Linked DNA regions of Aureimonas sp. SA4125. The protein of the gene in region 1 interacts with the protein of each later gene in a pairwise test. Links are inferred from orthologs where the notes say so. Each region holds a gene or a part of one and is shown on either strand. Other genes may lie near its edges. The genes, in order: gltA and Sa4125_RS15770.

What was found.
Region 2: the proteins of gltA (region 1) and Sa4125_RS15770 interact in binary tests that used the Escherichia coli proteins (3 or more experiments, as listed by UniProt). The link is inferred for Aureimonas sp. SA4125 from one-to-one orthologs.

The regions. Positions count from the first base shown.
Region 1 is NZ_AP025032.1:2,409,290-2,412,508, forward strand. Bases 55-2,953 are described here. They hold gltA (citrate synthase), read left to right. Parts: upstream 55-807; coding sequence 808-2,100; downstream 2,101-2,953. Other genes in these bases: gltX (glutamate--tRNA ligase), read left to right, coding at 55-656; ssb (single-stranded DNA-binding protein), read right to left, coding at 2,258-2,782. In the rest of the region: more of gltX, read left to right, coding at 1-54; excinuclease ABC subunit UvrA, read left to right, coding at 3,097-3,219.
Region 2 is NZ_AP025032.1:3,329,534-3,332,653, forward strand. Bases 58-2,857 are described here. They hold Sa4125_RS15770 (lipid kinase), read left to right. Parts: upstream 58-892; coding sequence 893-1,822; downstream 1,823-2,857. Other genes in these bases: Sa4125_RS15760 (SAM-dependent methyltransferase), read left to right, coding at 58-400; Sa4125_RS15765 (DUF2293 domain-containing protein), read left to right, coding at 400-744; Sa4125_RS15775 (cytochrome c), read right to left, coding at 1,949-2,272; Sa4125_RS15780 (hypothetical protein), read right to left, coding at 2,338-2,586; Sa4125_RS15785 (DUF4010 domain-containing protein), read left to right, coding at 2,616-2,857. Outside these bases: more of Sa4125_RS15760, read left to right, coding at 1-57; more of Sa4125_RS15785, read left to right, coding at 2,858-3,120. UniProt on the Escherichia coli protein: In vitro phosphorylates phosphatidylglycerol but not diacylglycerol; the in vivo substrate is unknown.

The DNA.
Region 1 (3,219 bases):
TCGGCTACCTGCCCGAGGCGCTCCTCAACTATCTCGCCCGTCTCGGCTGGAGCCATGGCGACGAGGAAATCATGTCGATCGGGAACATGATCGCCTGGTTCGACATCACGGACGTCAACAAGGGCGCCGCGCGCTTCGACTTCGCCAAGCTGAACGCGCTGAACGGGCACTATCTCCGCGCCGCGCCCGACGCCGATCTCGTCGACCTCCTGATGACCGAGCGCGACCATCTGCCGAATGGCGATATCCTGAAGCAGAAGCCCGACGCAGAGACAATTGCTCTCCTGTCGGCCGCCATGGCGGGATTGAAGGAGCGCGCGAAAACCCTCGTCGAACTGACTGATTCGACATCCTATCTCTTCGCCGCGCGCCCGCTGGCGATGGAGGACAAGGCCGAGGCGATCCTCGCCGAAGGCGGCCGCGCCATCGTCAGGGATCTCGCGCCGATGCTTGCGGCGGTCAGCGACTGGAGCGCGATTCCGCTCGAGGACGCCGTACGCGCCTATGCCGAGGAGAAAGGCCTGAAGCTCGGCAAGGCCGCGCAGCCGCTGCGTGCCGCGCTGACAGGGCGCACCACGTCACCGGGCGTCTTCGACGTGCTCGCCGTGCTCGGCCGCGACGAAGCGCTGGCGCGGCTGAAGGATCAATCGATCTGACTGGCAATTCAGCAGATTGGATCGCAGTGCGGCGCAATATGTTCACCTGCTACGCAACTTGTCCCCTTTCCGGGATTGGAGTAGGCAGGTTCCATCGAGGTGTGCGCTGCGAAAGCCTCGGCGCTCGCGTCTTTCAAGGAAGGGGATACGCATGACGGACCACTCGGCGACGATCGCACTGGGAGACAAGACGGCAACCTGCGAAATCCGAAGCGGCACGATGGGCCCGGATGTCGTCGACATTGCGACCCTCTACAAACAGACCGGCACTTTCACCTACGACCCCGGTTTCTCCTCGACCGCGTCCTGCGAGTCGAAGATCACCTATATCGACGGTGACGAAGGCGTTCTGCTGCACCGCGGTTATCCCATCGATCAGCTGGCCGAGAGGGGCGATTTCCTCGAGACCTGCTATCTCCTGCTCTACGGCGAATTGCCGACCGAGCGCGAGATGTCCGACTTCGTCTACCGCGTCACACGGCACACCATGGTGCACGAGCAGATGTCGCGCTTCTACTCCGGCTTCCGCCGCGACGCCCATCCGATGGCCGTCATGGTCGGCTCGGTCGGCGCGCTCTCGGCCTTCTACCACGACTCGACCGACATCGCCGATCCGCACCAGCGCATGGTCGCCTCGATCCGCATGGTCGCGAAAACCCCGACGCTCGCGGCCATGGCCTACAAGTACCATATCGGCCAGCCCTTCGTTTACCCGCGCAACGACCTGTCCTACGCCGAGAACTTCCTGCACATGTGCTTCGCGGTCCCCTGCGAGCCCTACAAAATCAATCCCGTCCTCGCCCGCGCCATGGACCGGATCTTCATCCTCCACGCCGACCACGAGCAGAACGCGTCGACCTCGACGGTGCGCCTTGCCGGTTCGTCCGGCGCCAACCCGTTTGCCTGCGTCGCCGCCGGCATCGCCTGTCTCTGGGGACCGGCGCATGGGGGCGCCAACGAGGCGGCGCTGAACATGCTGATGGAAATCGGCACGGTCGACCGCATCCCCGAATACATCGCCCGCGCCAAGGACAAGAACGACCCCTTCCGCCTGATGGGTTTCGGCCATCGCGTCTACAAGAACTACGACCCGCGCGCCACGATCATGCAGAAGACCTGCCACGAGGTGCTGGACGAGCTCGGCATCAAGGATGATCCGACGCTGGAAGTGGCGATGGAGCTGGAGCGCATCGCGCTGACCGACCCCTACTTCATCGAAAAGAAGCTCTACCCGAACGTCGACTTCTATTCCGGCATCACGCTGAAGGCGCTGGGATTCCCGACGACGATGTTCACCGTCCTGTTCGCCGTCGCCCGCACCGTCGGCTGGATCGCGCAGTGGAAGGAAATGATCGAGGACCCGCACCAGCGCATCGGCCGCCCCCGCCAGCTCTATACCGGCGCGGCGCTTCGCGACTACGTGGCCGTCGGCGACCGCGCCTAGGCCTGCCGCGCACGTTTCTGCCAGACGGGCGCTTCGGCGCCCGTCTTCGTTTGAATGACAAGGGCGCTTCGGTGCCGCTACCGCCTATGAAAATGCCGGAGCGACCAGTTGGCCGCCCCGGCAGGACTGAACGTCGCCATGCAGGCGTGATGTCAATTTAGAACGGAATCTCGTCATCGAGGTCGCGGGACGATCCGCCACCGCCACCGCCACGGTCGTAACCACCCCCGCCGCCGCCACGATCGTCGCTCGGGCCGCGATCATAGCCGCCGCCACCGCCCCGACTGCTGGAGCCACCGCGCTCGTTGTCGCCGCCGCCGGAGCTGTCGCCACGTCCGCCGAGCATCTGCAATTCGCCGCGAAAACGCTGCAGCACGACCTCGGTCGCGTATTTCTTCTGGCCCGACTGGTCTTCCCAGGAGCGCGTCTGGAGCTGGCCCTCGATGTAGACGGTCGAGCCCTTTTTCAGATACTGCTCCGCGACCTTCACGAGGTTCTCGTTGAAGATCACGACGTTGTGCCACTCGGTCTTCTCCTTGCGCTCGCCCGAGGACTTGTCGCGCCAGGATTCCGACGTCGCGATGCGCATGTTGACGACGGCATCGCCCGAGTTGAGGCGCCGCACTTCCGGGTCGGCGCCGAGATTGCCGACGAGGATCACCTTGTTGACGCTGCCTGCCATGTCGTTTGTTCCTTCCATTGCTCGCCGCATCGCCGGCATTCCGGGCGCACCTTAAAGCACCCGTTGCCGTCCCGCCTGCCTGACGGCGCTGTTTCCACAGGCGCAGCCATGACCCGGTTTCCACAGGCGACGTCGCGGCGAGGCTTTCCCTTGCGCAATGTTCGTATTATGTTCCGGATTAGTCAACGGGGCGTGTGTCCGCCGAATGATTCCCACGGGTGCGCATCTCGACATCCCCGCGCGAATTTTTATCTAACGCTGGGCGTTCCGCAATTTCGCCGGATCGCACCCTCCTCAAAATCAAGCGACAGTCGATGCCCGAACTGAAGACGATCTCCATTCGCGGCGCGCGCGAGCATAATCTCAAGAATGTCGACATCGACATTCCCCGCGACAAGCTCATCGTGATGACGGGGCTGTCCGGCTCCGGCAAGTCG
Region 2 (3,120 bases), 920 kb from region 1 along the record:
CCCGAAGAACATGCGTGAAGCGCGGTTGCGCGCCCGTCCTGCCGCCATTCTCATCGCGGCGCCTTTCCGCCCAGCGCTCGCGGGGCTTGCCGCCGGCCAGTTTCTGCATGTCCTGACCTGGCTCGGCCAGGCGCGCCGCGACCTCGCACTCCAGATGCCGCGCCATGCCAGCCAGCCACGCGGGACCTTTGCGCTGCGCTCGCCGGTCCGGCCGAACCCGATCGGACTTCACCTCGTGCGCATCCTCGCGATCGATTCGGCGGAAGGCCGGATCGACATCGACGGCATCGACGTCCTCGACGCCACTGCCGTCGTCGACCTCAAGCCGTTCTTCGAGACCGCCGACATTCCGCCCGCCGGGCCCTTCTTCGGCGGTTCTCCGGGAGGCGAAGACGCTTAATGGCGACCGATCGGCAGAAGGCGATTGCCCGCGCGCTGACGCTGACCATCCCCGGAGCGCCCTATCTCGACGCGGAGGCGATCCGCGAGGCGGCGCGGGCGCGCCACATGCGCAGTCTCCCCCCGAGCACGGCGCTGTGGCTCGCGGCCGTTGCCCACATCCGGCACGTCCATACCGATTACGACGTCCTGTTGGGGGAAGGCTATGGCCGTGACGCCGCCCGCTTCTTCGTCCTTGACGCCATCAACGCGGTGCTCGACCGCTGGGGCGCCACCCGCCTTCTCGACCCCGACGCGACCGACGAAGAAGGCCCTGCCGAAGAATCCGCCGACGACACGCATTGAGACATCCCGGCCAGAGCGAAGCGTTAAACAAGCGCGCGTCCTTCGCCGGCTGTGAAATGATGCGCCGCCGCGCCTTGTGTTTCCAGCTCCAGCGCATACCTCCGCCTTGGGAGCCGCTGCAGCGGTGGCGGCAGGACAGGATGGCTGAATGAGCGAGCGCGGCCGGGAAACCTCCAGACGGGCGCTCCTGCTCCTCAACACCAAGGCCAGAAGCGGCGGATCGCCGATCTCGACGACGCTCGACATCCTCCGTCGGGGGGGCGTCGAGCTCATCGAGCCGGATGCCGGCGACCGGCCTTTTTCCGAGATCATCGCCGAGCATGCGGCGGCGGTCGACCTCGTCATCCTGGGCGGCGGGGACGGCACGTTGAATGCGGCCGCCTCGGCACTGGTGGAGGCGCAGCTGCCGCTCGGCATCCTGCCGCTCGGCACGGCGAACGACCTCGCGCGGACGCTCGGCATCCCACCGGTGGCGGACGAGGGGGCGAAGATCATCATCGCCGGCCATCGGCGCACCCTCGATCTCGGCGACGTGAACGGCCGGCTCTTCTTCAACGTGGCCAGCATCGGCTTTTCGGCAAAGCTCGCCAAGCATCTGACCTCGGAGGCAAAAAAGCGCTGGGGCAAGCTCGGCTACGCCATTGCCGCTTTCAACCTCCTGCGCCAGAGCCGTCCCTTCTCGGTCGACATCGATCATGACGGCATCGTGGAGCGTGTGAGAACGGTTCAGATTGCCGTCGGCAACGGTCGCTTCTACGGCGGCGGCATGGCGGTTTCGGCCGATGCCGAACCCGACGATGGCATGCTCGACATCTACAGCCTCGAGGTCGAGCACTGGTGGGAACTGCTGGCGCTTGTCCCGGCTCTGCGACAGGGCACGCAGGGTCGTTGGAAGAAGGTCCGCACGTTCAGGTCCACCAACCTGTCGCTGACGACCCGACGAGAGCACGACGTCAACACCGATGGTGATCTGTCGACAGTGACCCCGGCGCATTTCCGTATCCACAAGGAAGCGCTTCAGGTCTTCGCACCGCCGGCCGGGCGCGACGACCAGCCGGCCGGGCCGGCCAGATCCTAACCTCTGGCGTTCTTCCCCGGAAATCACCGCTCGGCGTCACCCAGCATGCCGCCATCGCAGGCCTCTCGAGCCTGATCGAGACGACGCGGCCGCCGGGTCAGTTGCCTTGCCGTCAGATCTCTAGGCTCAACGATCCAGGCTCTCGATATAGGCGATAATGGCCGACGCCTGCTCGGATGTCGCGATGAACTGCGGCATGTCCGGATGGCCCGTCATGATCCCCTCCACCAGGGCTTCCTGCAGGTCGGAGACGGGATAGCGATCCGACAGGCTGCGGAATGGCGGGGCTTCGGGATGCGAACTGGCGCCTTGCGTCTCGATGGAATGGCAGGCCGCGCAATTGGCCTCCACCAGGTGCCGTCCGCGGGCGAGCAGCGCGGCGTCCGAGGCGCTGGCCTCGTTCGCCATCAGGCACAGGAGCCCGATCAGGAAAAGCCGTCGATAATCCATCCGCATTTCCCCGCTGCCTGCCCCTTATCCCTACCGCGATGGGCTGCCCGGACACTTGATCTCGATCAATCGCCGGATCCCGATACAGTGCGATGGTCCGCCAGTTCACGCGGCGATGCGATCACGTCAATTCGCGCTGCGGCAAACGACGACGCGCTCGCGCCGCCGCCGCCGTGACGGTGTTCACCCCGGGGATGATGGCGGATGACGGCGACGATGATGGGGCGGAAAGCCACAGGCGGCAAGGCCGGCTCGTCCGCATCGATCGGGAACGGCCCGGCCTGCGTCTCCGCCGACTGCCGCGCCGAGATCACCGGGGCATGAGCCTTGCCGGGGACAATCCGTGATTCCGGATCAGGAACTCATCCTTCGTTTCGGGACGGCCGCCGCCATCGGCCTGATCGTCGGCATTGAGCGCGGCTGGCGCGAGAGGGACGCCGCTGCGGGCTCGAGAACCGCCGGCATCAGGACCTATGCCCTCGCAAGCCTCCTCGGCGCTGTCGTGGCGGCATTGAGCCAGTCGCTGTCGAGCCCTCTGGTACTGGCAGCCGGACTTGTCGTCTACGCCGGCATTTTTGCCGGCTTCAGCTTCGCCGAGGCCCGCGAGGAGGGAACGTTCAGCGTGACAGGGGCCGTGGCCGGGGTGACGGTCTTCTGTCTCGGCGCGCTCTGCGTGACAGGCAGCGTCACAGCCGCAGCCGCCGCCGGCGTCGGCATGGCAGGTCTCCTGGCCAGCCGGGAACGACTACATGGGCTGCTTTCCCGGCTGACTTGGCGGGAACTGCGCTCGGCCCTCCTCCTTCTGACGATGTCGGTCATCATCCTGCCCTTGCTTCCCGATCGCACCC